DNA from 4 places in the Cobetia sp. 1CM21F genome. Region 4 is predicted to be linked to each of the others. Evidence: predicted binding sites of a transcription regulator. Region 4 holds the regulator's gene; each other region holds the start of a gene.
The links. The regulator PhoB, encoded in region 4, activates phosphate uptake and scavenging genes when phosphate is short. The targets are predictions, from matches to a motif close to TGTCATANNNNTGTCANA.

Region 1 (7,471 bases), on a different contig from region 4:
AGCTCATCGGCACGCTTGTCGTGACGCCCCGCAAGCCCCACCCGCTCCAGCAATGCAAACGCCTGCTGCACGTCTGCCGCCGGATAACGACGCAACAGCGAGCGCCAGTACGAGACATAGCCCAGTCGGCCTGACAGCACGTTTTCCATCACCGTCAGACGCTCGACCAGCGCATATTCCTGGAAGATCATCCCGATACGCCGACGGACGCGGCGCAGGTCGCTCCCCTTGAGGCCCGTCAGGGACTCGCCGGCCAGACTGATCTCGCCGGAGGTCGGCTCGACCAGCCGGTTGATGCAGCGGATCAAGGTCGACTTGCCCGCCCCTGACGGGCCGATCAACCCGACCACCTGCCCTGCCGGTACCTCAAGACTGACGGCATTGAGCGCCAGATCGCCTGTCTTGTAGGTCTTGGTGACTTTCTCTAGTTTCAGCACGTTTGACTCCCGCCCCTGCCGATCAACGGCAGTGGTATTGAACGTTGTTCGCCGCGTCGATCTTGCGGATGACTTCCCACTCCTTCTTGAAGGAAATCGGGATGAACCGGGTTTCCCCCACCGGCGTGAATTCTTCTGCCAGTGACGAGCCTTCCCACGGGAAGGTTCTGAAGGCGTCCTTGATCTTCTCCTGCAGCTCCGGCGTCAGGTTGTGCGCCATGCCGTAGCTGGTGGTCGGGAAGGTCTGGGAGGTATACAGCGTCTTGAGCTGCTCGGGCTTGATCACACCGCGCTGCTCCATGCGACGGGCGACCTTGTTGGCGATCGCGGCGGCCGGGTAATCCTTGTTCGCCACACCGAGTACCGAGTTGTCATGCTTGCCGGAAAACACGGGGGTGAAGTCGGTCCCGGCGGTCATGCCGTAGTCGGATTTCAGAATCGCCGACGGTGCCTTGTAGCCGGAGTTGGAGGTCTCGGAGGTGAAGGCCATCTCGCGGCCCTTGATGTCCTCGACCTTGTCGATCCCGGAGCCCGGATAGGTGATGATTTCCATCTCGTAACCGAAGGAGCCATCGTCCGCGGCCATCATGGTGAAGGGACGAAAACCGGCACAGGCCACCGCCAGCGGGGTGGAACCGGTATTGAAGCCGGCAATCTGCAGACGGCCGGCACGCATGGCCTCGATCTGGGCGGCGTTGGACTGCACCGGGAAGAATTGCACCTTCTTGCCGGTCTTCTCGGCCAGATACTCCAGAAAATCAGACCAGGCATCGGCGTAGACTGCCGGGTCTTCCACTGGGGTGTAGGCAAATACCAGGGTGGCGGGGTCCTTCAGTTCGGCGGGGTCCGTGGGGATATCCGCCACCATGTCGCCATCGGCATCGCTGTAGCGTTCGCCCAGACTGAACTGCGCTTGCGCCAGCGTCGGCACCAACAGCAATGAACCCAACCACCATCCAAGACGCTTCATTCCCTTCTCCCGTGTGTTCTCTGGTCTGCCCCCCGCCTCGCGCGCGGGACAGATATCATCAGCTGGCGACGCCACCCGACAATATTCACTTATCCATATAAGCCAATATTTTAGACTGGCGGCACTGGCGTTCAGGGGCCTGGCCCTTCACGACCTAGGCCCTTCACGACCTCCCGGCCAGCCACATATGGCATCAATTCGGGAGGTCGCGTTACGCCCGTCATGTCACTGCCTGATCCCTCTTGCGGGGTTCAACGGCAGTTGTATTGAACGTTGTTGGCGTCGTCGATCTTGCGGATGACTTCCCACTCCTTCTGGAAGGAGATCGGCACGAATTGCGCTTCACCGGACTCGGAGAACTCCGCTGCCAGTGAGGAGCCTTCCCAGGGGAAGCTCATGAAGGCGTCCTTGATCCTGGCCTGCAGCTCCGGCGTCAGGTTGTAGGCGACGCCGTAGCTGGTGGTCGGGAAGGTCTGCGAGGTATAGAGCGTCTTGATCTGGTCCGCCTCGATCACGCCGCGGTCTTCCATGCGCCCCATCACCGAATTGGCGACGGCAGCGGCGACGTAATCGTGGTTGGCGACGCCGAGGATGGAATTGTCATGCTTGCCGGAGAACTCCGGCGTGAAATCGGTACCGGCGACCATGTCGTAATCGGCCTTGAGGATGGCAGACGGTGCCTTGAAGCCGGAGTTGGAGGTCTCGGAGGTGAAGGCCATTTCCTTGCCCTTGATGTCCTCGACCTTGTCGATGCCGGAACCCGGGTAGGTGATGATTTCCATCTCGTAGCCGTAGCTGCCATCCGCCGCCGCCATCATGGTGAACGGGCGATAGCCGGCACAGGCCACGGCCAGCGGGTTGGAACCGGTATTGAAGCCGGCAATATGCAGACGACCCGCACGCATGGCTTCGATCTGGGCAGCGTTGGACTGCACCGGGAAGAACTGCACCTTCTTGCCGGTCTTCTCGGCCAGGTAATCCAGGAAGTCAGACCAGGCATCGGCATAGACCGCCGGGTCTTCCACCGGCGTATAGGCAAATACCAGCGTGCTCGGGTCCTTGAGCTGTGAGGCATCCGTCGGAATATCCGCCACCAGATCCCCATCGGCGTCGTTGTAACGGCTATCCAGACTGAACGCCGCCTGCGCCATCGAAGGAACCAGCATCATCGCGCCTACCACCAAGCCAAGCGTCTTCATATTCCCTGCCCCTTGAGTTTTTTTCGTTCGAACCGAGATCCAGCTGCGGATGTAAAGTAGGCGCTTCGTATGAAGATTGGATGACGCTTGCATTGCGAACGTGATGCGCTCGCATGACAGTCCAAAGACAACGCCCTGGAGCGAGCGTGACAAGGCGACTTTCACGATTATCTGAAAATATGAATTTCCATATGTATTTTCCGATAACGGCTCGCGCCGAGGCCGACAGGCCCCGTGATGCCCCGCTATCGTGGCCTTCTCCCCCGCTGATTGACGTTCATTTGAAGATGGCGAGCTGAGCACTTCGCTACGCGATGAAGCTGTCTTGCCTGACAGACACCCAGCACGTCTTGAAGGTCGCGCTTTCGAGAACGCTGATATCCACTCGCTCTTTACACCCTGCCATCGTGAGCCAGAGGGCATGGCGCTGATCCGAGAGCTTGAAGCAAAGGGCTTGGAGACGAGGGCCTGACGCAAAGGGCTTGGCCACAGCGTCTGGAGACAGGATCTGAACAAAAGAGGCCCAAACGCAAAAGCCCCCGGCAGCCAGCGGCTGCGGGGGGCTTTCATCATTCGAGTTTTCATCACCCGGGGCACTCAGCTGCCATCAGGCAGCGATGTCATGCCTCAGTGGCGCTCGTTCTTGAGCACGTCGGCGTAGTTCTTCTTCTGGTAACGAGACTGGGTATCGCTCGCCTTGTTGCTGGCACTGGACTTGGCTGACTTGGCCGCCTGGCTGGCGTGTGATGTCCTGGCCGACGCCTTGCTGCTTGCCGTGGCCTTGTGGGATTGGGCGGCAGACTTGGCGCTGTTCTTGGACTGGCTGTACTGGGACTTGGCGCTGTTCTTGGACTGGGAGTACTGAGTCTTGGCGCTGTCCTTGTGAGCCTCAAGCGTCGGATTGCCGGCCAGTGCCACGGAGGAACCGGCCATGCTGGCCACCATCAGTGCTGCGATCGTCAACTTGCGCATCGTGTCTACCTCGTCATCTTGCATGAATAGCGAGTCCTGGAGGGCGTCCCTCGAGGTTTGTCATGAGCAGACACTAACGTGTTGATATTCAAGCTCGCAATTGTCGATCCCTGACATGACGATTTCTTTCACCTTATCCGAAAGTTGTAGCCATCTCGAGACGAGCGTGTCTCATCTGGCACCTGTCCCACCCTCGCCCGCCGCATGGCTTTGCCCTGCGCCGCACTCCCCCAAAGCGACAAAAATTCATCAGTGAACGATTGTCTTCATTTCATGGGCACTAACGCCGGCTGGCGCGTCGATCAGGCTTGACCCAGCGCCAGAAAAACATTGTTATTTACTTGAGAAGAAAATTAAGTCACTGACAGGAAATAACCGAGCCGCAGCCACGTCAGTGAATGACATTCTTCACATCACAACAACAATGCCTCTCTGCCGACATCGGAGCCCAGAATGCCTCACGCGACCTGCACCTCAGACGATCACTTCATTCTCACCATCAGCTGCCCGGCGACGTCCGGCATCGTGGCGGCCATCACCACCTTCCTGACCACCCATGAGTGCTACATCAGTGAGCTGGCGCAATACGATGATGAGGACAAGGGGCAGTTCTTCTTCCGCGCCCGCTTCCGCTTCAATGAAGGCGTCGAAGGCGATATCGCCCAGATGCGTCAGGCCTTCGAGGACGTGGCGGCTCCCTTCGAGATGCAATGGCAGATCCACGGTGGCCAGGACAAGATGCCGGTGCTGATCATGGTCTCCAAGTTCGACCACTGCCTGGACGACCTGCTCTATCACTACCGCAAGGGTGAGCTGGACATGCGGATCACCGCGGTGGTCTCCAATCACCTCGACCTGCGCCCGATGGTCGAGCGCGAAGGCATCCGCTTCGTCTACCTGCCGATCACCAAGGACACCAAGGCGCGCCAGGAAGCGGCCTTGATGGACATCGTCGACGAGACCGGCACTCAGCTGGTGGTGCTGGCGCGCTACATGCAGATTCTCTCCGATGAGCTGTGCCAGAAGCTGGCCGGGCGCGCCATCAATATCCACCACTCCTTCCTGCCGGGCTTCAAGGGCGCCAAGCCCTATCACCAGGCCCACGCCCGCGGGGTCAAGCTGATCGGAGCCACCGCTCACTACGTCACCGCGGATCTCGACGAAGGGCCGATCATCGATCAGGCCGTACAGCGGGTCGAACACAACTTCGCCCCGGAAGATCTGGTCGCAGCGGGCCGCAATACCGAGACCCAGGCACTGACCAATGCCGTGCGCTATCACATCGAACACCGCGTCTTCCTCGCCAATGATCGCACCGTGATTTTCAAGTAAGGCGTCAAATAAGACTTCAAACAAGTCCTCAAGCAAGGCGTCGCACAAGCCTGCAAGACAGACCACGTGTGAATCATCGGCCGTCACCCAAGGGAGGAAGCGCAGTCATGAATACCCAAGCGACACCCACCGCGAGCGCGGACGAGACACTCGCACAGCCCACCGCCGCCGTGATCGATGGCAAGGCCGCCTCGGCGCGACTGCTCAAGGAAGTCACGGCAGAGGTCGCAAGCCTCGCGCAACAGGGCGTGATACCGGGGCTTGCCGTCGTGCTGGTCGGCGAAGACCCGGCAAGCCAGGTGTATGTGCGCAACAAGCTCAAGCGCACCGTCGAGTGTGGCATGCAGTCCTTCGAGCACGTGCTGCCCAGCGAGACCCGCGAAGCCGAGTTGCTGGCCCTGGTCGCCAGACTCAATGCAGACCCCGAGGTGCATGGCATCCTCGTCCAGCTGCCGCTGCCGGCGCATATCCAGGAAGACGCGGTGCTGGAGGCCATCGACCCCGCCAAGGACGTCGACGGCTTCCATCGCATGAACGTCGGGGCGCTGGTGCAGGGCGCCGATGCCCTGGCGCCCTGCACGCCCACCGGCTGCATGCGCCTGTTGCGCGACACCTTTGCCGAGCGCGGCGGTGACCTTTCCGGGCTGCATGCGGTGATCATCGGCCGCTCCAACATCGTCGGCAAGCCGATGGCCAGTCTGCTGCTGGCCGCCAACTGCAGCGTCACCCAGCTGCACTCGCGCAGCCAGAATCCCGCCGAACTCTGCCGCCAGGCCGATATCGTGGTCGCCGCGGTCGGGCGCCCGAACATGATCAGCGCCGACTGGATCAAGCCCGGCGCCGTGGTCATCGATGTGGGCATCAATCGCATCGCGCAGTCCGCCGAGCAAAGCCCCACCGGCAAGGCACGCACCCGCCTGGTCGGGGACGTGGACTTCGCCGCGGTCAGCAAGATCGCCGGCGCCATCACGCCTGTCCCGGGGGGCGTCGGCCCGATGACCATCGCCTGCCTGCTCGCCAACACCCTGACTGCCGCGCGTCGCCAGTCGGCCTGAACCACTAGAGGTACGTTTGCGCGTACCGGGAGTCACCGATGCCCTTTTCCCTGCTCAAGTACGGCCTGTCCTCCGAGTATCCGGCCGAAGTCGACCTCCCCCCGCCCACGGAGCTGAAGTCCCGCTACGACGTGGTCATCATCGGCGGCGGCGGGCACGGCCTGGCCACCGCCTACTATCTGGCCAAGTATCACGGCATCACCAATATCGCCGTGCTGGAAAAGGCCTACCTGGGCAGTGGCAACACCGCGCGCAACACCGCGGTGATTCGCTCCAACTACCTGACGCCGGAAGGCGTGCGCTTCTACAGCGAATCGGTGCGCATGTTCCAGGGACTGTCCAACGAGTTCGACTACAACATCATGTACTCGGAACGCGGCCAGCTGACCCTCGCGCACACCGATTCCACCGTGCGCGCCTTCCGCCAGCGCGCCGAGGTCAACACCCACTTCGGCGGGCGCACCGAGATGCTGGATCGCCAGCAGATCCGCGAGCTGGTACCGGCCCTGAATCTGGACCCCGGCCACCTGCCGGTCATGGCGGGCCTGTGGCACATCGATGGCGCCACCGCGCGGCATGATGCGGTCGCCTGGGGTTACGCCAAGGAAGCCGCCAAGCGCGGCGTCGAGATCCACCAGCTCACCGAGGTGCAGGACCTGGTGGTCGAAGGCGGCAAGATCCGCGCCGTGAAGACCAATCGCGGCACCGTGCAGTGCGGCTGCGTGGTGCAGGCGGTGGCCGGGCACAGTTCGGTACTCGCCAGCAAGGCCGGCTTCACCATGCCCATCATCAGCTACCCGCTGCAGGCGATGGTCACCCAGCCGTTCAAGCCGTTCCTCGATCCGCTCGTCAGCTCCTCGGCGCTGCACTGCTACGTGCAGCAGACCAGCCGTGGCGAGGTGGTGTTCGGCGGTGGCTCCGACCCCTACCCGCTCTACAACACCCGCTCGACGCTGGATCTCAAGGAAAGCCTGATCGCGGCGGCGCTGGAGATGTTCCCGTTCCTGTCCCAGGCCCGCCTGATGCGCCAATGGGCGGGCACGACCGACATGACGCCGGACTACAGCCCGATCATGGGCGAGAGTCCCGTCGAGAATTACTACCTGGATGCCGGCTGGGGCACCTGGGGCTTCAAGGCGACGCCGATCTGCGGCAAGACCATGGCCGAGCTGGTCGCCTCCGGTGGCAAGACCCCGGATTTGATTGCCCCCTTCGCGCTGGAACGCTTCGCGCGCTTCCGTCAGGTCAACGAGATGGGCGCGACTGCCGCCAGCCACTGATGCCTCTGGACGGCTCGCGACGGCTCGCGACGGCTCGATCGACAAGGCTCGATGACTGCTCGGGAATGCGCACCCACGGTGGATGTACAAGAACAACGGTCAAGGATTTCCGCGATGAAGATCATGCCCTGCCCACTCAATGGGCCCCGAAATATCAGCGAATTCGTGTATGGCGGCGAGCTTGCCGACATGCCAGACCCCGATACCTGCAGTGATCGCGAGTGGG
Region 2 (7,471 bases), on a different contig from region 4:
AACAGATGGGCACGCGCCGGAAGGATGGCCAGGCGCAGCGTCTGTTCTTCCGCGACGGCGTGCTCGCCATCCAGTCTCACCACCAGCGGCTCGCTCTGGCCTTGCAGTCGGCAGTACGCCAGGGTGTCCGCGCCCAGCGGTTCGACCAGCTCGATGCGCGCCTCAAGCTCCGCGGCCCCTGCGGGCAGGGCATCGGCTGCTCCCAGTACCTGCAGGTGCTCGGGGCGAATGCCGAGGGTCAGCTCAGCGCCCGTGGCCAGGCCTTCGCCCTTACCCTCACCCTCACCCTCACCCTGCAGGGCAATGGTTGCGCCACACGGCAGCGCAAGGCCTGCCTCTGCCTGGGTGGCGCTCAGGAAGTTCATCGCCGGCGAGCCGATGAAGCCGGCGACGAACTGGCTGGCGGGCTGATCGTAGAGCGCCATCGGCGTGCCGAACTGCTCGACATGGCCGCCATTCATCACCACCAGACGATCCGCCAGGGTCATGGCCTCGGTCTGATCATGGGTCACGTAGACGGAAGTGACCTTGAGACGCTTCTGCAGACGGCGGATCTCGAGACGCATCTGCACACGCAGCTTGGCGTCCAGATTCGAGAGTGGCTCATCGAACAGGAAGACCTGCGGCTTGCGCACGATGGCGCGCCCCATGGCGACACGCTGACGCTGGCCGCCGGAGAGCTGCTTGGGGCGGCGATCGAGCAGCTCGGTCAGGCCCAGCAGCTCGGCGGCCTCGCTGACGCGCTGCTGGATCTCATCCTTGGGCGTGCGCCGGTTCCTGAGGCCGTAGGCCATGTTGTCGAACACGCTCATGTGCGGGTAGAGCGCATAGTTCTGGAACACCATCGCGATGTCGCGCTCGGCGGGTTCCAGCTCATTGACGCGCTTGCCGTTGATCTCCAGATCGCCCTCGGAGATGTCCTCCAGGCCTGCCAGGGTGCGCAGCAGGGTCGACTTGCCACAGCCGGACGGGCCGACGATGACGATCAGCTCGCCTTCGCCGAAGGCCAGGTCGATGCCATGCAGGGCCTGGTAGCCGTTGGGGTACTGCTTCTTGAGCTGCTTGAGCGCCAGTGTTGCCATGAGTTGTGTATCCAGAGCGGTGGCGTGACGGGCAAGTCTGTCCATCACGGCGTAACGGAATCAGGGGGCTTGGGGCGAGGTGTCGCGGGTCGGAGCGCGAGATCACTTCTCGCTGTCCACCAGGCCCTTGATGAAGTAGCGCTGCATGAACAGGATCACCAGTACCGGCGGGCCCATGGCCAGTAGCGTGGTGGCGGTGACGTCCTGCCACGGCACCAGACCATCACCGGTGGTCAGCATGCGCTTGAGGCTGACGACGATGGTCAGATAGTCGGCATCGGTGGTGATCAGCAGCGGCCACAGATACTGGTTCCAGCCGTAGATGAACATGATCACGAACAGCGCCGCGATGTTGGTCTTCGACAGCGGCAGCAGGATGTCCTTGAGAAAGCGCCACGGCCCGGCGCCATCGATGCGCGCGGCCTCGACCAGTTCCGCCGGAATGGTCAGGTAGAACTGACGCAGCAGGAAGGTCGCGGTGGCGCTGGCGATCAGCGGCAGGATCAGACCGGCGTAGCTGTCCAGCATGTTGAGGTCGGCCACCACCTTGAAGGTCGGCAGGATACGCACCTCCACCGGCAGCATCAGGGTGATGAAGATCAGCCAGAAGCACAGCTTGCGGAAGCGGAACTCGAAGAAGACGATCGCGTAGGCGGCCAGCACCGAGATGATGATCTTGCCGATGGCGATGCCCAGTGCCATCAGCATCGAGTTGAACAGCAGGGTCATCACGTCGGCGCCGAGACTGCTGACCGGGTCTGCCAGCAGCTGGCGGTAGTTGTCCAGGCCAGCCTCGCCGATCCAGACGGGGGCGACGTTGGAGTAGAGGTCACCCATCTCGTGGGTACTGGCGCTGAAGGCGATCCAGACCGGCAGGAAGAACAGTGCGCAGCCGACGATCAGCAGGGCATGGCTTGCGATATCAAGCCCGGGGCGGTTGTAGCGCATCAGTACTGCACCTTCTTCTCGACATACTTGAACTGGATCAGCGTCAGCACGCCGACGATGACCATCAACAGCACGGACTGGGCAGCACTCGAGCCCAGGTCCTGCCCGACGAAACCATCTTCATAGACCTTGTAGACCAGGGTGCGGGTCGAGCCGGCCGGACCGCCCTGGGTGGTGGCATCGATGGTGCCGAAGGTCTCGAAGAAGGCGTAGACCACGTTCATCACCAGCAGGAAGAAGCTGGTCGGCGAGAGCAGCGGGAAGGTGATGGTCCAGAAACGTCGCCAGGGGCCGGCGCGGTCCATCGCGGCCGCTTCCAGCAGGCTCTTGGGGATCGCCTGGAGGCCGGCGAGGAAGAACACGAAGTTGTAGCTCATCTGCTTCCAGATCGAGGCCAGCACCACCAGCAACATGGCCTGATCGCCATTGAGCTTGTGGTTCCAGTCGATGCCGATGGCGGACAGCAGCTCCGGCAGAATGCCCAGCGTCGGGTCGAACAGGAACAGCCACAGCACCCCGGCCACGGCGGGCGCCACGGCGTAGGGCCAGATCAGCAGGGTCTTGTAGGCGTGTGCGCCGCGCAGCACGCGGTCGGCCAGTACGGCGAGCCCCAGCGCCAGTGCCATGGCGCCGAAGGCCACCGCAAAGGAGAAATAGGTGGTCGTCCATAGTGTCGTCAGATATTCCGGCTCGCTCAGCACGCTGACGAAGTTGCTCAGCCCGGTGAATTCCCGCGAGAGCCCGAAGGCATCCTCGACATAGAAGGCCTGTTCGATGGCCTGGTAGGCCGGCCAGAAGAAGAACACGGCCACGATCAGCAGCTGAGGCGCCAGCAGTATCCAGGGCGTGATGGGGTGTCGATTGAAATGGGCCATGCAGCAGGGGTCTCGCAAGCAAGGAGGGACTGGGTGGTTCCGTCGGTAGCACGGAGTCGGCAAGCCTCGGCCGCTCCTGCGCCATCAAGCCGTGAGAGAAGGGAAAGCACACCGGATGTCGGATGCGCTTTCCGCTCTCTGGCTGGAGAAAATAGCGGGGGGGGGGCGAGCCCGGCATGGGCCCGCCCCCGGTGTGGCGATGATCAGCCGTTGGCGCGTTCGAACTTCTCGAGCAGCGAATCGCCACGCTTGACGGCGTTGTCGAGACCGTCCTGCACGCTTTCCTTGCCGGAGAAGATCTTCTCCAGCTCTTCATTGATCACGTCACGAATCTGCACCATGTTGCCCAGGCGCAGGCCCTTGGAGTTCTCGGTCGGCGTCGCGGAGGTCATCTGGGTGATGGCGACGTCGGTGCCCGGGTTCTCGGCGTAGAAGCCCTGTTCGCGCGTCAGCTCTGCCGCGGCAGTGGTGATCGGCAGATAGCCGGTGAACTGGTGCCAGTCGGCCTGCACTTCGGGCTTTGAGAGGTACTGGAAGAACTTGGCGACGCCCTGGTATTCCTCATCGCTGTGACCGGACAGCACCCACAGCGACGCGCCACCGATGATGGAGTTCTGCGGTGTCTCGATCACGTCGCTGTCATAGGGCAGCGGTGCCACGCCGAACTCGAAGCCCTTGGCGCTTTCCTTGACGCCGGCATAGCTGGCGGAAGAGCCCATCATCATCGCGCACTCGCCGGAGTAGAACTTGGGCGCCGCGTCATCGAAGCGACCGCCGAACACGAAGCGCTTGTCGGCCTGCCAGTCATCGAGACGCTGGATGTGATCGACCACGGCGGTCTTGTTGAATTCAAGGCGGGTATCGGTGCCGGCGAAGCCATTGGCCTGGCTGGCGAAGGGCACGTCGTTGCGCGCCGAGAAGTTCTCCAGCATCACCCAGGACGGCCAGGTGGTGGTCAGGCCACAGCTGGCGGCGCCGGAATCGACGACCTTCTTGAGCGCAACGCCCATTTCCTGCCAGGTCTGCGGGAGGGAGTCGACGCCGGCCTTGGCCAGCACGTCCTTGTTGTAGTAGGTCACCGGCGTGGAGGAGTTGAACGGCATCGACAGCATCTTGCCGTCGGTGTCGGTGTAATAGCCGGTGACGGCAGACAGGTAGGCGTTCGGGTCGAAGGCGGTGCCTTCCTGCGGCGCGAAGTCTGCCATCAGCTGATGCACCGGGACGATCGCGCCCTTGGCGCTCATCATGGTGGCGGTGCCGACCTCGAAGATCTGCACGATGTCCGGGCCCTTGCCGGCGCGGAAGGCGGCGATGGCGGAGGTCATGGTCTCGGAGTAGTTGCCCTTGAAGACCGGCTTGACGACGTAGTCGTCCTGGCTTGCATTGAAGTCGGCCGCGATCTCGTCGACCTTCTTGCCGAGCCCGCCCCCCATGGCGTGCCACCATTCCACCTCGGTGGCGGCGAGGGCACTGGCGGAGGCGGAGGCGAAACCGATGGCCAGCGCGAGGCTGGCGAGGCGACGAGTCGCGGTGGCAGTCGTGCGGGTGCTTGCATGATGAGTCGGGCGGCGCATGGTCAAACTCCTGAGAGGTTCCCCTGGCCAGCTTCCGCAACAAAGAAGAAGGACGCTGGCCGCTGACGATCGATGGCGACGATCAAGTGAACATTTTCTTGTTCTTTTGATGATCGTCCGAAAAGCGTAGACGACTCTATAGCGCCCGCCTTACAACTTTGTGACAGGAAGATGTTCATTCGAGCGAGGCTGAACTTATGACTGAACTTATGGCTGAACTTGTGACTGAGCAGCGAGTGTGTGGCGTCGCCAGCTCGGCTCAGGCTGGCAAGCAAGGCGCCGGGGGCAACTCAAGGCCGGAATAAGCGGCCGGCGAGCGAGTGTGCTAGTCTTGCGCGCTGAAAATGCCTGTGGCGGAGAACGCGATGAAAGTGGTTGAAGTGAGTGCCGGTGCCCGACGTGATGCCTGTCTGGCGATGCTGTGCGCCGAAGTCCATGGCCGCGAAGGGGGTCTGGATGCGCTGGTGAGTTACGCCGGCGTGCGTGGGGTGTGGTTCGAGAATGAGATGGCGCGCCTGTTCGCGCTGGTCGACGATGCCGAGCGCATCCACTCTGCCGCGCTGCTGGTACTCGACGAGAACGCACGTGGCCTGAATCTGGCGCTATGGGCGACGCCGACGGTGCATCGCGGTCACGACCACGGCATCGCGCTGGTCTCCCAGCTGTCCGATCACGGCCGCCTGCAGGTGCGCATCACCGACAGCTCACTGGTCAGCGTGCTGCGTCGCGCCGGCATCAACGACTGGCTGGAGGCCGAGGCCGAAGGCGATCAACCGCGCGAGCTGGTCGGCATGAATCCGGCGGCGCGTGTCGGCAACCTGGCGGCCCTCGACGCGCCGTTGCGCCTGGACCGCGAGCGCATCAAGCGCTCCTTCAAGGCGCGCCCGAAGGACTTCGAGACCTACAAGAACGCCTTCGTGCGTGACCTGGAGCACTTCGCGCGTCATATCTGAGGATGAGATGACGCAAGCGAATGACATGCTCACCAAGACAAAGGCCCCGCTCATTGAGCGGGGCCTTTGTGGTTCAGCGATCAGTGATCAGTGATCAGTGATCAATTCCTGCGCCGATCAAGCGGGCGTCGGCCAGTCATCAGGCGGCGTCCTGCTGCGGGTTGGAGGCGGTGCCGTCACTCGCCATCGGCTTGCGCACGAAGGCGTCGAATTCGAAGTGGTCGACGGTCAGCATGTCGAGTACCTCGGCTTCGAAGACGCGCATGAAGTCGCCATCCTCGGCGGACAGGATGCCTGCCTCGACCGCCGCTTCGATACGCGCTTCCGGTGACAGTGCGTCGGCCGGAATCTCGCCCTTGTGGTAGGCCTTGGCCAGCGCCTTGTAGATCGGCTCGGCGCGCGGGTAGTCCTTGAGCAGCGCGTTGTAGCGGGCGAGGGCGTTGTCCTGCTGGCCTTCGTCCTGGGCGTCCCAGGTGTTGTCGGTCAGCTTGGCGCGCAGTGCAGTGTCGGTGGAGACGGCACGGGCGATCTCGCGGGTCAGGCTGTCCCTGGGCATGGCGAACTGACGGCCACGCGGCAGGGCGATCACGCGCAGGGCAGTGCCCAGCGCACGGTTGGGCAGGTTGGCGAACAGCTCATCCAGTGCCTTTTCCGCGCGGTGCAGCAGCCACTGCATGCTGTAGTGGAACAGCGCCTCTTCGTGTTCGCAGGCCTCGGATTCGTGCCACTGCTTGAGCGTCAGTGACGCCAGGTAGAGGTTGGAGAGCACGTCGCCCAGGCGCGCCGACAGCATCTCGCGCGCCTTGAGGCTGGAGCCGAGACTTGCCATGGCTGCATCGGCAGACAGCGAGAAGGCGGCGCTGAAGCGGTTGATGTGGCTGGCGTAGGGCGTGGCGACGGCGTCGAAGCCAGTGGCCTTGCCGCCGATGCCGAAGCTCTGGGTGAAGGCGCGTGCCGCGTTGCCGAAGATCAGGCCGGCATGGCGGAAGAAGGCCTTGTCGAAGGCGTTCAGGTCATCGGCGTCCTTGGCGGCCAGCTCTTCCAGCACGTAAGGATGGCAGCGGATCGCGCCCTGACCGAAGATCATCAGGTTGCGGGTCATGATGTTGGCGCCTTCCACCGTGATCGAGACCGGAGTGCCAGCGTAGGCCACGCCGATGTAGTTGCGCGGGCCAAGCGTCACGCCGCGTCCGCCGTGGATGTCCATGCCATCGGCCAGCAGCGAGCGGGCCATCTCGGTCAACTGGCTCTTGAGGATGGCGGAGGGCACCGCCGGCTTGTGGCCGTTGTCGATCATGTTGGCGGTGTGCAGCACCGACGCCTGGCTGATGTAGTTCATCGCGGCCATGCGGGCCAGCGGCTCCTGAACGCCTTCCATCTCGGCCACCGGCAGATTGAACTGACGACGGATGCGCGCAAAGCCGGCGCTCCAGCCCAGTGCGTAGCGCGAGATGCCCGCGGAACCGGACGGCAGGGTGATGCAGCGACCCACCGACAGACACTCGACCAGCATCTTCCAGCCCTGGCCGGCCATCTGCTCACCGCCGATCAGATAGCTGAGCGGAATGAAGACGTCCTTGCCGAAGATCGGGCCATTCATGAATGGCGCGCCGATCGGGTGGTGACGACGGCCGATGTCCATGCCGTCGGTGTCACGCGGAATCAGGGCGCAGGTGATGCCGATGTCTTCCACGTCACCCAGCAGGTGCTCGGGGTCGAACATGCGGAAGGCAAGGCCGACCACGGTGGCGACCGGCGCCAGGGTGATCCAGCGCTTCTCGAAGTTCAGGCGAATGCCGACGACTTCCTCGCCGTCATGCATGCCGCGACACACGATGCCGGTGTCCGGGATGGAGGTCGCGTCACTGCCGGCACGCGGGCCGGTCAGGCCGAAACACGGAATCTCGCGGCCATCGGCCAGACGCGGCAGGTAATGGTTCTTCTGTTCTTCGCTGCCGTACTTGAGCAGCAGCTCGCCCGGGCCGAGGGAGTTGGGCACGCCGACGGTGACCATCAGCGTCTCGTTGACCGCCAGCTTC
Region 3 (7,471 bases), on a different contig from region 4:
CTTGGGGTACAGGTAGGTGTAGGAGCGCAGCTTGTCGTGGACCTTGCCACCGATCAGCTCATAGACCGGCAGACCGGCCGCCTTGCCGACGATGTCCCAGCAGGCCATCTCGAGACCGCTGAGCACACCCATCATGGTGAGGTCAGGGCGTTGGGTGAAGCCACTGGAGAAGGCTTCGCGGTACAGACGTTCAATATGATGCGGGTTCTTGCCTTCCAGATAACGCGAGAAGACATCGGCGATCGCCTTGCTCATGACTTCCGGGTGGAAGGTGGCGGCATAGACTTCACCGACCCCTTCGATGCCGCAAGCGGTACGTAGCTGAACGAAGATCCAGTACATGCCGCCGACGTGGGGCGGCGGCGTGGCGACGATGTGTGTCTCGCAACTGACAACTTTCATGGTGGCAGGCCTTTCAGTGGTCACTGGCTAGCAGGAGATTGTGGATGCGCACTGCCTGGCATGCCGTCATTCGACGCCAACAGCGCGCTTCCGGAAAGAAATGGGGTAGGGCGTCAGCGCCTCCGGGAGAGGGTTCCCCGAAGGCGTGACAGCTAAAACGGAATGGCGTGATCAGTAGTTCATCACGACCAGACGGGTCTGGGTGTAGTCGAGCATGCCGTGCTTGCCATCATCACCGCCCAGGCCAGAGCGCTTCCAGCCGGCGTGGTAGCCCTGGTAGGGGTCCGCCGGGGTGCGGTTGATGTAGAGCTCGCCGGCTTCGATGTTGTTGGCGACCTTCATGGCAGTGCGATAGTTCTCGGTGAAGACCACGGAGGCCAGACCGAACTGGTGGTCATTGGCCAGTGCCAGCGCCTCATCCACATCGCTGTAGGTCAGCACCGGCAGTACCGGGCCGAAGATCTCTTCCTGCACGATCTCCATGTCCTGACGGCAACCGGTCAGCAGGGTCGGCGGGTAGAAGTGACCCGTGCCTTCGGGGATGTAGCCGCCGATTTCCAGAGTGGCGCCGTCATCGATGGCACGTTCCACCATCTGATGGATGTTGAGACGCGAATTCTCGTTGATCAGCGGCCCCATCAGGCTGGCATCTTCCAGACGGTTGCCGAACTTGACGCCTTCCATCTGCTGCTTCAGCTGGGCGACGAAATCGTCATAGACGGATTCGTGCACATAGACACGCTCGATGGCGGTACACAGCTGGCCACAGTTGGTGAGGGTAGAGGCCGCGATCTGTGCCGCTGCCTTGGCCAGGTCGGCATCCGGCTCGACGATGGCCGGTGACTTGCCGCCCAGTTCCAGTGAGGACTTGGCGATGTTGACCTGGGAATATTCCAGCACCTTGCGACCGGCGCCGACGCTACCGGTCAGGGTGATCATGCCCACCTTGGGGTGAGTGCAGACGGCTTCTGCGGTGCCGTGGTCCATCGCCAGGATGTTGACGATGCCTGCCGGAATGCCGGCATCCTGAATCGCCTTGGCGATCTCGAAGGCGGAGGTCGGGGTGTTGTTGCTCGGACGCACGACCACGGCATTGCCGGTGATCAGCGCCGGGGCGATCTTGCGCAGCAGGGTGAACACCGGGTAGTTGAACGGAATCAGGCAGGCCACGACGCCGATGGGCTCGCGCTGCAGCAGCAGGCTTTCATTGGGAGTGTCGCTGGGGACGATCTCGCCCTCGATACGACGTGCCCACTCGGCGTGGTAGCGCGTGATGTCGGCGGCGTAGACGGCTTCATTGGTGGCGTCTTCCAGGCTCTTGCCGGATTCATCTGCCAATGCCTGGCCGATGGCATCCTTGCGCGCCATCAGAGCCTCGGCAAGCTTGTGCATGTAGCCGGCACGCTCGGTGCTGGTCTTGGCACGCCAGTCCTTCTGAGCCTTGGCCGCAATGCTCACCGCTTCAAGCGCTTCGTCAGTGGTTGCTGCCTGCACCTGACCTACCAGTGCTTCGGTGGCCGGGTTGTAGACCGAAATCATCTCGCCCTGGGATGAGGCGACGAATTCGTTGTTGATGAAGTTCTTGTCAGTGCGCATGCATCACTCCTCCTGAATTTGGCCTACAGGCTATGAAGTGACGTCAAAGGTGTCAAACTGTTTTTCACATGTAGAAATAGATTTCCGTATATGGAATTTTTTGCAGGAGTTATGGGTGGGAGAGTACTGCTGGTGGGAATGGCGTGAAGATGATTTCGTACGCCATTGCCTACCCATGGCCATCAGTCTGGAAACAGGGAAATCAGCGTCCTGGCAGTGCGTTCAGCACCAACTGGTCAGCCTTGTTGCCGGGTACTCCAACGTTTCCGTGTTCAAGGTTTCATTGAAAGTCTTTCTCCGTGCCGCGGGTTTTTCAGCCAGGCAGCGAAAGATAGTGTCAGTCACTTCCCGAGACAGAGCTGCTGCCACGTGACGCAGCAGCTCTTGCCGTTGGGCCGATGACAACCACTGACTATAAGGGGCATCTCCATGCCCACCTTGATCGTGAAATTTGACGTCAAGCCCGAACAACTCGCTACCTTCAAGCAGGCCTTGGCTGACAACAAGCTGGGCTCAGCGGCTGAACCGGGGATGCTGGAAATGCGTTTCTTCGCGGCCAAGGATTCTCCCACCACCATCTTCGCCTGTGAGCTCAACCAGGCGGCTGTCATGAAATCCTGCAGCGTCAGCGGCACATAAGCTGGCAGGCCAGTGCGAGTCACGCGAATGTGATAGTTTCTGGAGCATCCAGCCGTTTGGCGGCGCAGAGTCCCGGGCATTTTCTTCGCCGGCGGGGCAAGTGGCGCCGTGCTATTACCCGGTAGTGGCAACCCTCTTCATCTTTTGTCAGGACTCCCCGTCATGAGTGATGCGTATTACCTCCACCTTACCGATCGCCTGCGCGAACAGCTGAAGGACCCTGATGCCTTTGAAGAGGGGCGTTTGCCTTCTGAACGAGTGCTGGCCGAGCGCTTCGATACCACGCGCGTGACGTTGCGTCAGGCGTTGGGGCAGCTGGAGGGGGAAGGGCGCATTCATCGCAGCAATCGCCGTGGGTGGTTCGTGTCGCCGCCGCGGCTGGATTACGACCCCACGCGTGACTCCGGCTTCAATGACTATGTGACGGCGCAGGGGCGGCGGCCACGCACGGAAGTGCTGCTGACCGATGTTCAGGCCTACCCACCGGCTGCGCAAGCGCTTGGCCTGGCCGCCCAGACACCGCTCTATCATATTCGCCGCCGGCGTTTCGTGGATGAGCGCGCCGTGCTCAGCGAGTCGATGTGGGTGGTGCCGGAGCGCGCCCCGGGACTGCTCGAGGAGGGCCAGTTCGGGGTGTCACTGTGGGCGGAGCTGCGCGGGCGCTACGGCCTGACGCTGGCCCACCGTGAGCTGCGCTTCTACTCCGAGTCGCTGGGGGAGCAGGCCGCTCGGGAGCTGGGGGTCGCCATGGGCAGCCCCGGTCTGACCGTGCGTCGCGCTACCTTCGATGAGCAGCATCGTCCCATCGGCTATGACGAAGAGCGCTGGCTGCACAATGCGCTGTGCATCACCGTCACGCTCAAGAACAAGCCCTGAGCCCGCGCTGCAGGGACACTATATGAGATAACACTGTTTCACCGGGCCTTCAACTGACTGTCACGGGGGTGTCATTCGGCCCGCTCATACTCTTGGTATATACCAGATGGCGAGAGCCATTCATTCCAAGCGTTGGAGAGTCCCGATGTCCTTCTTGCCCCGTTCCTTCCTCACCCGTTCCTTGCTGGCCAGTGCCGTTGGTCTGGTCGTTTCCCTCAATGCCCAGGCGGCCACCGAGCTCACCGTCTATACCGCGGTGGAGTCCGATGATCTGCAGAAATATGCCGAGCGCTTCCAGCAGGCGCATCCGGATATCGACATCAAATGGGTGCGCGACTCCACGGGCGTGATCACCGCACGATTGCTGGCCGAGAAGGACAACCCGCAGGCGGATGTGGTGTGGGGCCTGGCCGCGACCAGCCTGCTGGTGCTCGAGAAGGAAGGCATGCTGTCGCGTTATGCCCCCAAGGGAGTCGAGGCGCTGGATACCAAGTTCGTCGACCCCGCCTACCGTGATGGCCAGGACCCGTCCTGGGTCGGGATGGACGCCTGGGTCGCCTCGCTCTGCTACAACACCGTCGAAGGTGAGCGACTGGGAGTGCCCAAGCCGACGTCCTGGGAAGACCTCACGCGTCCCGAGTTCAAGGGCCACGTGATCATGCCCAACCCGAGTTCTTCCGGTACTGGCTATCTGGATGTCGCCAGCTGGTTGCAGCTGTGGGGTGACGACGGCGGCTGGGATTACATGGACCGCCTGCACGACAACATTGCCCGCTACACCCACTCAGGCTCCGCGCCCTGCAATCTGGCCGGTTCCGGCGAGGCCGTGGTCGGTGTGTCCTTCGCCTTCCGAGGCGCGCGCCTCAAGGCACAGGGTGCACCGGTGGACCTGGTCTTCCCCGAGGAAGGGCTGGGCTGGGACATGGAAGCCGCGGCGATCATGAAGGGCACCGACAAGCGTGAGGCGGCGCAGACACTGATGGATTGGGCAGTGTCCAAGCCGGCCAATGAACTCTACAACGAAGGCTATGCGGTCGTGGCCTATCCGGGGGTGGCCAAGCCGATCGAGCATTATCCGGCCAATATCACCGAGATGATGATCGAGGCTGACTTTGCCAAGGCGGCCAACCAGCGGGATGAAGTGCTCGCCGAATGGCAGCGCCGTTACGACGGCAAGTCCGACAGTCAGTAAGTCACGCCCAGCCACCTTCGTCATTGCCCCGGCGCCTTGCGCCGGGGTCGGGAGTTTCTCGCATGTCTCTTGTGACCGCACCCCCGCGTCATCACGCCTCGCGTCAAGCGCCGCCAGCGACTGCCGGCGCCTCGCCTCGCGCGGTATCCGCCCCTGCAGCCCGGGCGCCTGCGCGTGACGCAGCGCCTCAGGCACTCACCACGCGTTCTGCGTCGTCAGACAGCATCCACCTCAAGATCAGCGGCCTCACCAAGCGCTATGGCCAGTTCACGGCCCTGAGCGAGATCGATCTCGCGATCCGCGAAGGCGAGTTCGTGTGCTTCCTCGGCCCCTCCGGCTGTGGCAAGACCACCTTGCTGCGCGCCATCGCCGGGCTTGCGCCGCAGAGCGAAGGCACCATCCACCAGCGCGGCCAGGACATCTCGCGTCTGCCGCCCCAGGCGCGCGACTTCGGCATCGTCTTCCAGTCCTATGCGCTGTTCCCCAATCTCACCGTGTTCGACAACGTGGCCTATGGGCTGCGCAATCGGCGCGATGCGCGTGACGCGATGCGCCGGCGCGTGACGGAGCTGCTCACCCTGGTGGACCTGGCCGGCAGTGAAGGCAAGTATCCGGCGGCCCTGTCCGGGGGCCAGCAGCAACGCGTGGCACTGGCGCGGGCGCTGGCGACCGAGCCGGGGCTGCTGTTGCTCGATGAGCCGCTTTCAGCGCTGGATGCGCGCGTACGTCTGCATCTGCGCAGTCAGATCAAGGCGCTGCAGGCACGGCTGGGCGTCACCACCATCATGGTGACCCACGACCAGGAAGAGGCCCTGGCCATGGCGGACCGCATCGTGGTGATGAACCATGGTGTGATCGAGCAGATCGGCACCCCCGCCGAGATCTACCGTCAGCCGGCGAGCGCCTTCGTGGCCGAATTCATCGGCAGCATGAACTTCCTGCAATGCTGTCCCGAGAACGCCAGTACCCTGCGTCTGGGTCAGCAGCGTCTGGAATGCGCGGCGCATGATCTTGAGGGGCTGGATCAGGCGCGTCTGGCCATTCGCCCGGAGGCCGTCTCGCTGTGCGCAGTGGGTGAGGGGTTGTCGGCGCAAGTGGAGCACGTCGAGTTTCTCGGCGCCTTCCTGCGTATCACTCTGACGCTTGAGGGCTGTGGGCAGACACTGTCGGCGGATGTGGCGCTCAAGGACAGCGAGTCACTGGGCGTGCGGGTCGGTGCCCAGGTGGGGGTGCGTCTGCCCTCCGAGGCGATCCGCCTGTATCCGCTGGTGGAGGCGCAGGCATGATGGCGCGCGCATTGCCCTTGTCGGGTCGGCTATCAGGCGAGTCCGGCTTGCGTCTGTTGATGTTGCTGCTGGCCCTGGCGCTGCTGGTCATCGGGCTGCTGTTGCCGCTGGCCACCATGCTGATCAAGAGCGTGCAGGACCGCAGTGGCGACTTCGTCGGCCTGGCCAACTTCGCGCGCTATGTGCAGACGCCGGCGCTGGTCGGCTCGATCATCAATTCCGTCAGCATCGCGTTGATCAGTACCCTGACGGTGGTGAGTCTGGCCTTCCTGTGCGCGTACGGCATCACCCGTACCTGCATGCCGGGCAAGCGCGTCTTCCGCATGCTGTCCATCCTGCCGCTACTGGCACCGTCACTGCTGCCAGCCATCAGTCTGGTGTATCTGTTCGGCAATCAGGGCTGGTTCAAGGATGTGCTGCTGGGGGAGAGCATCTACGGCCCCATCGGCATCGTGATGGGCATGACCTTCTGGATCTTCCCGCATGCGCTGATGATCATGATGACGGCGCTCAGCAACAGCGATGCCCGTCTCTATGAAGCCGCGGATGCGCTGGGAACGCCCAAATGGCGCAGCTTTCTGACCATCACCTTGCCGGGCGCGCGCTACGGCATCATCTCCTGTGCCTTCGTGGCCTTCACGCTGGCGATCACCGATTTCGGCGTGCCGAAGATCATCGGCGGGCAGTTCAGTGTGCTGGCCACCGATGTCTATCGTCAGGTGGTGGGGCAGCAGAACTTCCAGATGGGCGCGGTGGTCAGCGTCATCCTGCTGTTGCCGGCCTTGCTGTCCTTCGCGGTGGACCGCTGGATCCAGCGCCGTCAGGTCGCGCAGCTCTCGGCGCGCGCCGTGCCCTGGCAGCCGACGCCAAGCCCGCTGCGTGACTGGGTCTTCGCGCTGCTCTGCTATGGCGTGGCCGCCGCGATTCTGGCCGTGATCGGCACCGCCATCTATGCCTCGCTCGTGCAGTTCTGGCCCTACAACCTGAGCCTGACCCTGGATCACTACGCCTTCAAGGCGCTGGCGGGTGGTGGCTGGGACGCGTGGCTCAACTCGCTGACGCTGGCCTTCTGGGTCACCTTGATCGGCACGCTGGTCATCTTCTTCAACGCCTGGCTGACCGAGAAGAGTCAGGGCTATCGCCCGCTGCGCCAGGGGCTGCACTTCATGGCGATGATGCCGATGGCCGTGCCGGGCATGGTGTTGGGTCTGTCCTACATCTTCTACTTCAACCAGGCCGACAATCCGCTGAACTGGATCTATGGCACCTTCGCGATTCTGGTGCTCAACACCCTGGTGCATTTCTATACCGTCTGCCATCTGACCTCGGTGACCGCGCTCAAGCAGCTCGATGGGGAATTCGAGGCGGTCGGAGCCTCACTCAAGGTGCCGTTCTGGAAGACCTTCTGCCGCATCACCTTGCCGGTGTCTCTGCCGTCAGTGCTGGATATCTCGGCCTATCTGTTCATGAACGCGATGAC
Region 4 (7,471 bases):
GAAACCGCCACGCGGGTGCGCGACAACGACAAGGCTGTCAACGACATGCAGCTCAAGATCGATGACGAGTGCACCCGAGTGCTGGCCCGCCGTCAGCCGGCGGCCTCCGACCTGCGCCTGGTGCTGGCCGTCATCCGCGCCACCTCCGATCTCGAGCGTATCGGTGATGAATCGAGCAAGATCGCACGCAACGCCATCTCGCTGGTCGAGAACGGCCAGAGCCCGCGCGGCATGGTCGAGGTGCGTCATCTCAGCCAGCACGTGCGCAGCATGGTGCGTGACTCCCTGACGGCCTTCGCGCGCTTCGATACCGACCTTGCCCTCAAGGTACTGCGTGAAGACGCCTCGGTGGATCTGGAATATCAGAGCGCGATGCGCTCGCTGATGACCTTCATGATGGAAGACGCGCGCCAGATCACGCCGGTGCTCAACGTGATGTGGATTCTACGTGCGCTGGAGCGCATCGGTGACCACGCCGACAACCTGGCCGAGTACGTCATCTTCCTGGTCAAGGGCGTGGACGTGCGTCACACCGATACCCATGACCTGAAGCCGCAGGACCTGGACAAGAAGTGAGCTGACGCGCTTCCCTGCCCCTGTGTAGCGTCTTTCGCCCCGCTCCTGCTTACCGGCAGGTCGCGGGGCGATTGCGTCGTGGGAGCGCGAGCGATGTCAGGCGGCCGACAGCTGCGCCGCGCAGGCGGGAGTGCTAGGGTGTGGCTCCGGTCAGCCCGCTGGCTGACCGGTTCTTTTGAGATGACGAGGACGTCGCATGATTGATGCCGTATCGGCGCTGGTCCGCGGGACCCGCATGGTCTATACCCCCGGGCTGCGCCGCTTCGTATTCGTACCGCTGGCGATCAACCTGGTGCTCTACAGCATCACGCTGTGGGTATTGTTCAACCAGTTCGGTGGCTGGATCGATTACTGGATGCTCAAGGTACCGGCGTGGCTGGACTGGCTCAGCTGGTTGATCTGGCCGGTGCTGGTGGTGAGTCTGTTGCTGGTGGTGTTCTTCACCTTCAGCCTGGTGACCAACCTGATCGCCGCGCCCTTCTACGGCATTCTGGCCGAGAAGGTCGAGCATCGTCTGGATGGCACCCTGATCGATGATGATCGCGGCCTGATGAAGATCGGCGTCGACTCGCTGGGGCGTGAAATGGCCAAGCTGGGCTACTTCATCCCACGCATGATCGCGCTGTTCATCATCGGCTTCATCCCGGGCCTGAACCTGCTCTCACCGCTGTTGTGGGGGCTGTTCTCGGCCTGGAGCATGTCGATCCAGTACCTCGACTACCCGATGGACAACCATCAGGTCAGCTTCGGTGACATGAAGCAGCGCCTCAAGGCGCGCTGGTGGCCCTCACTGACCTTCGGCGCCGCGGTGTTCGTCATGACGCTGGTGCCGCTGGCCAATCTGCTGTTCATCCCGGGCGCCGTCGCCGGGGCGGTACTGATGTGGCAGAGCCACTACCGTCAGTTGCCGGCGCCGCGTCGTTGAGACAGCCTGTCGCAGAGCTGGCTTGTCGCTGAACTGATTCGTCGCTGAACTGGCTCGTCGCTAAGTTGGCTCGTCGCTGAAATAGCCGCAGCGTCGTCTGATTGACCAAACGAAACGCCCCGCAGTCGCCTCCTTTCGAGGTGGCTGCGGGGCGTTCTGCGTTGGGCTGGCGTTCGGGTCAGATCATCACGGAATCAGCCCATCACTGGGCTAGCGCACTGCTGGCCTGGGGAGCGCTCGCCTGACAGGCGCGCTCGTCGGGGAAGTGACAGCGGAAGCGCGCACCCTCGCCGGGGTGGCTGTCGATCTCCAGATGGCCCTGATGGCGAATCAGCACATGCTTGACGATGGCAAGCCCGAGGCCGGTGCCTCCCGTGGCGGTGCTGCGGCCCTTGTCGATGCGATAGAAGCGTTCGGTCAGGCGCGGCAGGTGGACCGGGTCGATCCCGTCCCCATCATCTTCCACCTCGACCAGCAGGCCCTGGTCATCCGCCTTCCAGCGCAGGGTGATATGACAGTCTTCGGGGGTGTAGCGCACCGCATTGAAGACCAGATTCGAGATCGCGCTGCGCAGTTCCTGCTCCTCACCGCGCAGAGACAGGCTGGCATCGGCCTCGATGGAGAAGGTGTGGCGCCCCTGGGACAGGCCTTCGGCGTCGTCGCGGATATGGCCGAGCAGGGCGCTCATGTCGATGCAGCGACCGTTGTCGGACAGTTCGTCGGTTTCCAGGCGTGACAGGGTCAGCAGGTCCTCGACCAGATGCTGCATGCGGTCGGTCTGGCTCTGCATCTGGCCCAGTCCACGCTGCCAGCGCGGTGGCAGGTCATCGGCGTAATCGGAGTAGGTCTCGAGATAGCCGGCCAGTACCGTCAGCGGCGTGCGCAGCTCATGGGAGACATTGGCCACGAAGTCGCGGCGCATCTCTTCCAGGCGATAGAGGCGGGTGACGTCACGCAGCATGACCAGGCGCTCGTTGTCACCGAACAGGGTGATGGAGATCTGCAGCGTCAGGTTGTCAGACAGCGGCGACTGGAGCGTCAGCGGCTCGCGGTAGGCCAGCCGATTGAAGTAGTCGATGAAGACGGGGTCACGCAGATAGTTGGTGATGTGCTGACCGCGGTCGTGGCTGGCCTTGAGACCGACCAGCTGCTCGGCAGCGCTGTTCCACCATTCCATGTCACCGTGGTTGTCCAGCATCACCAGGCCGTCGCGCATGGCCTCGGAGGATTCCTGGATACGGTTGAGGATGCTGCGCAGTCGCTCCTGAGCCTGACGCTGGCCCTTCTGGTAGCGGTAGAGACGATCGAGCAGGTCTCCCCAGACGCCATCGCCGGGCGGCGGCTCTTCATGGGGATTGGTGATCAGCCAGGTGTAGAGGCTCTTCAAGTGCTTGAGATGGACGAACAGATACAGCGAAAGACCCAGCGCCAGGCCCCAGCCCAGATGGCCCAGCAGGCCACCGATCAGGCCGAAGCCACCGGCAAGGTAGCCGAGGCGCCATAGCTCGTTGGTCCAATAGCGCATGAATCCCTCAGGCCTGAGCGCTGAAGCGGTAACCGGTGCCGCGGACGGTCTGGATCAGATGCTGATGGCCTGTGCCCAGCGCCTTGCGCAGGCGACGGATGTGCACGTCCACGGTGCGCTCCTCGACATAGACGTTGCCGCCCCATACCTGATCGAGCAGCTGGCTGCGCGTGTAGGCACGCTCCTGATGCGTCATGAAGAACTGCAGCAGGCGATATTCGGTCGGGCCGACATCCAGTGAGTTGCCGTGGGCGGTGACGCGGTGGCTGGCCGGGTCGAGCATCAGGCCTTCGACTTCCACCGCCTCCTCGACTCCCTTGGGAGTGGTGCGACGCAGCACGGCCTTGAGACGGGCGACCAGCTCGCGCGGCGAGAAGGGCTTGGTGATGTAGTCGTCGGCACCGGCTTCCAGGCCTTGAATCTTGTTGTCTTCCTCGCCCTTGGCGGTCAACAGGATGATCGGCAGCTCCGAGGTGGTCTCGTCACGCTTGAGACGCCGCGCGAGCTCCAGGCCACTGGTGCCCGGCATCATCCAGTCCAGCAACAGCAGATCGGGCTTTTCATCGACGACGATGGCGTGGGCGTCCCGGGCATTGTCTGCCTCCAGCACGCGGTAATCCGCCATTTCGAGGGCAACGGCGATCATCTCGCGAATCGAGGATTCATCGTCGACAATCAGTACGGTCTTGGAGCTCATCGCTAGATCCCATGCAGCAGTCGGCGCACGCGCCAGAATGACAAGTCGATGACGATTACAACCCGCTTATATGACAACGAGATGACAACTGCCAGCATGGCAGCTTGCACGCAAGCCTGCCAGCCGCCTTGGAGGCGCGGCAGGCAGGCATGAACCGTGGGCTGGGGAGCAACAGAGGGCAGGGGTCGCTTTAAATTAAATAATACTAATGTTTATGCAGGAGTCAGCTCATCGGCCAGGTCGCCAGGGCGATACCGGCGAAGATCAGCAAACCCGTCCAATGATTGTTGAGGAAGGCCTGGAAGCAGGGCGCACGCTCACGCTCCCGGATCAGACGTTGCTGCCAGACGAAGGTGACGGCGGCGGCGGCCAGCCCCAGCCAGTAGAAGATGCCCAGCGCCAGCTGCAGGCCGATGCCGATCAACACCACCAGCATGCCCAGCTGCAACAGGCCGATCATCAGCTTGTCGGCACGCCCGAACAGCACGGCGGTGGACTTGATGCCCACCTTGAGGTCGTCGTTGCGATCGACCATCGCGTAGGCGGTGTCGTAGGCCACCGTCCACATCAGGTTGGCCGCGAACAGCCACCAGCCGTAGGTCGGCACCTCCTCCAGCGTCGCGGCGAAGGCCATCGGAATCGCCCAGCCGAAGGCGGCGCCCAGCACCACCTGGGGCAGATGATGGAAGCGCTTCATGAACGGATAGCTGGCCGCCAGCAGCACGGCGACGATCGACAGCAGCACCGTGGTCAGGTTGGTGAAGCACACCAGCACGAAGGCGGCCGCGACCAGCCCCCCGAACAGCGTCAGCGCCTCGCGTTCCGAAATGCGGCCCGAGGTCAGCGGCCGGTCTCGCGTGCGCTCGACATGCTTGTCCCAATGGCGATCGGCGTAGTCGTTGATGACGCAGCCGGCGGCGCGCATCAGATAGACCCCGGCGATGAAGATCAGCAGGGTCGTGCGCTCGGGAATGCCATCTGCCGCCAGCCACAGTGCCCACAGGGTCGGCCACATCAGCAGCCAGGTGCCGATGGGGCGGTCCAGCCGTGTCAGGGCGAGGTAGTCGGCCAGTCTGGAAGGACGCGAAGCGGCGGAAGTGGATGACGCGGTCATCGGGGCTCCTGGGCGGATGGTAGTGGGCAAGGGAAGAGAGAGAAACGAGGCCAGTCGGCCGCAAGGCTCAGGCCAGCTGCAGCGCGTGCTGGAAGGCCGGTGTGAAGCCCTCCTGCACCAGCACCTTGAAGCGACCATGCGAGAACATCGAGCGGCGCATCCACAGGCTGGTGGTGCGGGCCAGCGGCCTGGGGCTCGAAAGCACCAGCGGGGCGCGGCTGACATCGATGGCGCTGCGGGTCAGGTCGGGCTGGCGAAACAGCCAATGGCCCAGCGAGCGCTCGCCCAGCGTCGAGAGGCGGTGACCGTGGGCCAGGTCCAGCGCCGCCAGCGAGCGTGCGATCACCCATGGCGTATCGCCATGACAGAGTGCCACTTCGCGCCGCCAGACATGCCGGCGTGGGCCGATGCCCAGCAGGCGCGCCTCATCCAGCCGCGCGGGGCCGGTGTCCTGCAGCAGCAGGCGCACGCGCAGGCCCTGAATGGGCTGGCCATCGCGTTCATCCTGCTGCTGCATGGCGCTGGCAAGACGCTGGGTCAGCGAGTCCGTCGAGGAGAGCCACGCCCACCAGCCGGCCGGCATGACACCCTGCAGTGCGGCAGCCGGCTGCCAATGGCGGCGCACCGCCGCCGAAGCAGCGGGCATGACGCGCGTGGGCAAAGGCCAGCGAGGCGCAGGCTGGCACAGGGACTCGGCTGACGAATGAGGCGCCTCACAGGTGGAGGTCTGTGGCGTGAGCGCTGCGTGATGAGGCTCGCCTGCTGGGCATCGGACCACGGTGAATTCCCTGTCAGGATGACGAAATGGCGAGTCTAGCATGGCCGGGCGGCAAGGCCTCCCGCTCAGGCATGCCTGCACTGCTGGCGGGCTGGTATGCTGGGCGCATTCATCGGCGTTCATGACGGACGCTGCTGGCGCTCTTTCATCAGCGCTTCCCTCGGATCGATCTCAGGAGATGGTGCCATGCGCGACCCTCGCACCCTTGTCATCATTGGTACCGGCATGGCGGGCATTGGTCTGGCGCGCGCGCTGCGTGCGCGTGACAAGGACAGCCGGCTGATACTCATCAGCCAGGACAGCGGCCACGATTACGCCAAGCCCATGCTGTCCACCGCCTTCGCCAAGAAGATGTCGGCCACCGATCTGTCGCGTCAGGCGCCGGTGGCGCTGGTGGACGAGCTGAATGCCGAGCTGCGTACCCATCAACGCGTCACTGCCATCGATGGTGATGCCCGCCAGCTATGGCTGGGCGAGGAATGTCTGGCCTATGACGAGCTGGTGCTGGCACTCGGCGCCGCGCCGCGTCGTCCCTTCCCCGTCGCCGCGGAAGTGGCCTCACGCGTGCAGAGCATCAATGACCTCGACGACTATGCGGCCTTCTGCGCGACGCTGACGAAGGCCCGCGAGCGCGGGGAAAACGGGCACGTGGTAATTGTCGGTGCCGGACTGGTCGGCTGTGAATACGCCAATGATCTGACGGCCGCCGGCCACTGCGTCACGCTGGTCGCGCCTGAGGAAACTCCGCTGGATGGGTTGCTGCCGCAAGCGCTGGGGCAGCGTCTGGGTGTGGCGCTGGATGGACTCGGTGTGACGCGTCGCCAGGGCGAGATGGTCGAGACCATCGCCGCCAGCTCAGGCGAGGAGGCCGAGCGCCAGGCCGCGCCGGTCGAGGTGCGTCTGCAGAGCGGTCGTCGCCTGACGGGCTCCGTGGTTCTGCTGGCCACCGGGCTGGCGCCGCGCATTCGTCTGGCGCAGGCCGCGGGCCTGAGCGCCGGCGGTGATGGCATCCGTGTCGACCGCCACCTGGCCACCTCACAGCCGCATATCTGGGCGCTGGGCGATTGCGCCAGTGTCGAGGGCGTCAATGCCATGTACGTTCAGCCGCTGCAGATGGCCGCGCGCACCCTGGCAGCCAACCTGTGTGGTGAGCCGAGCGTGCTCGACTGGAAGGCGTGGCCGGTGCTGGTCAAGACACCGGCCTTGCCGGTGGTGGCCTATCCGCCGCGTTCGGCCGTGGCACGCTGGGAAATCACCGGTGAAGGCGATGACCTCGAAGCGCGTGCACTGGATATGAACGAACGCTTGATTGGATATGCGTTGACAGGCGTCGCCGTTCGCAGGAAAGTCGAGCTAGCGCGGCAGGCGCCGCCGTTGCTAGGCTAGGCGATGCCATGATCGATGGTCGTAAATCCCTTGCTGCCAGCGCGGTCAGGCACGATAGTGAATGCTCCGTCAGACATGCTGCTCAGCGGGCGTCGTCTGACAGGTTGCTGCCATCGACAGGTTTGATACGGCAAAGCTTGCCGGGAGCGGATTGCGTCGCCGCCATACGCCACCGCTAGCAAGTGCAAGAACAACAATGGAAACGGCGGCTTGGCCGCCCGTGCAGAATGCCAAACCAGGAGGGCTTTTCATGCGCAAGCCAGAACTCGCTGCGGCCATCGCCGAGCGTGCGGATCTATCCAAGGACAAGGCCAGTCAGGTACTGAACGTGATTCTCGACGAGATCACTCATACCGTGGCCAAAGGCAATGACGTCTCACTGATCGGTTTCGGGTCATTCACCGTGCGCCAGCGTGCGGCGCGTACCGGCAAGAACCCTCAGACAGGCAAGCCGCTGACCATCCCGGCCA

Region 1: phnD (phosphate/phosphite/phosphonate ABC transporter substrate-binding protein) is a predicted target of PhoB. The motif match lies at 2,719-2,736, and genes of this name have one in related genera.
Region 2: ugpB (sn-glycerol-3-phosphate ABC transporter substrate-binding protein UgpB) is a predicted target of PhoB. The motif match lies at 4,628-4,645, and genes of this name have one in related genera.
Region 3: MSG32_RS07390 (putative 2-aminoethylphosphonate ABC transporter substrate-binding protein) is a predicted target of PhoB. The motif match lies at 3,572-3,589, and genes of this name have one in related genera.

What each region holds. Positions count from the first base shown of each region.
Region 1 covers NZ_JALNTQ010000002.1:213,072-220,542, forward strand. Annotated here, with positions in the region: gene phnC (phosphonate ABC transporter ATP-binding protein) at 1-437, opposite strand, end outside; gene phnD (phosphate/phosphite/phosphonate ABC transporter substrate-binding protein) at 460-1,407, opposite strand; gene phnD (phosphate/phosphite/phosphonate ABC transporter substrate-binding protein) at 1,659-2,606, opposite strand; gene MSG32_RS06555 (hypothetical protein) at 3,234-3,578, opposite strand; gene purU (formyltetrahydrofolate deformylase) at 4,032-4,910, shown strand; gene folD (bifunctional methylenetetrahydrofolate dehydrogenase/methenyltetrahydrofolate cyclohydrolase FolD) at 5,018-5,965, shown strand; gene MSG32_RS06570 (FAD-dependent oxidoreductase) at 6,004-7,245, shown strand; gene MSG32_RS06575 (sarcosine oxidase subunit delta) at 7,360-7,471, shown strand, end outside.
Region 2 covers NZ_JALNTQ010000002.1:1,246,655-1,254,125, reverse strand. Annotated here, with positions in the region: gene MSG32_RS11065 (sn-glycerol-3-phosphate import ATP-binding protein UgpC) at 1-1,082, opposite strand, end outside; gene ugpE (sn-glycerol-3-phosphate ABC transporter permease UgpE) at 1,185-2,030, opposite strand; gene ugpA (sn-glycerol-3-phosphate ABC transporter permease UgpA) at 2,030-2,905, opposite strand; gene ugpB (sn-glycerol-3-phosphate ABC transporter substrate-binding protein UgpB) at 3,109-4,479, opposite strand; gene MSG32_RS11045 (hypothetical protein) at 4,845-5,432, shown strand; gene MSG32_RS11040 (acyl-CoA dehydrogenase) at 5,572-7,471, opposite strand, start outside.
Region 3 covers NZ_JALNTQ010000002.1:404,192-411,662, reverse strand. Annotated here, with positions in the region: gene MSG32_RS07410 (mandelate racemase/muconate lactonizing enzyme family protein) at 1-402, opposite strand, end outside; gene aldA (aldehyde dehydrogenase) at 574-1,998, opposite strand; gene MSG32_RS07400 (antibiotic biosynthesis monooxygenase) at 2,428-2,637, shown strand; gene MSG32_RS07395 (UTRA domain-containing protein) at 2,800-3,513, shown strand; gene MSG32_RS07390 (putative 2-aminoethylphosphonate ABC transporter substrate-binding protein) at 3,659-4,705, shown strand; gene MSG32_RS07385 (putative 2-aminoethylphosphonate ABC transporter ATP-binding protein) at 4,768-5,991, shown strand; gene MSG32_RS07380 (putative 2-aminoethylphosphonate ABC transporter permease subunit) at 5,988-7,471, shown strand, end outside.
Region 4 covers NZ_JALNTQ010000004.1:81,113-88,583, reverse strand. Annotated here, with positions in the region: gene phoU (phosphate signaling complex protein PhoU) at 1-576, shown strand, start outside; gene cysZ (sulfate transporter CysZ) at 773-1,501, shown strand; gene phoR (phosphate regulon sensor histidine kinase PhoR) at 1,704-3,026, opposite strand; gene phoB (phosphate regulon transcriptional regulator PhoB) at 3,034-3,723, opposite strand; gene ubiA (4-hydroxybenzoate octaprenyltransferase) at 3,947-4,837, opposite strand; gene MSG32_RS13575 (chorismate lyase) at 4,905-5,483, opposite strand; gene MSG32_RS13570 (FAD-dependent oxidoreductase) at 5,802-7,001, shown strand; gene MSG32_RS13565 (HU family DNA-binding protein) at 7,252-7,471, shown strand, end outside.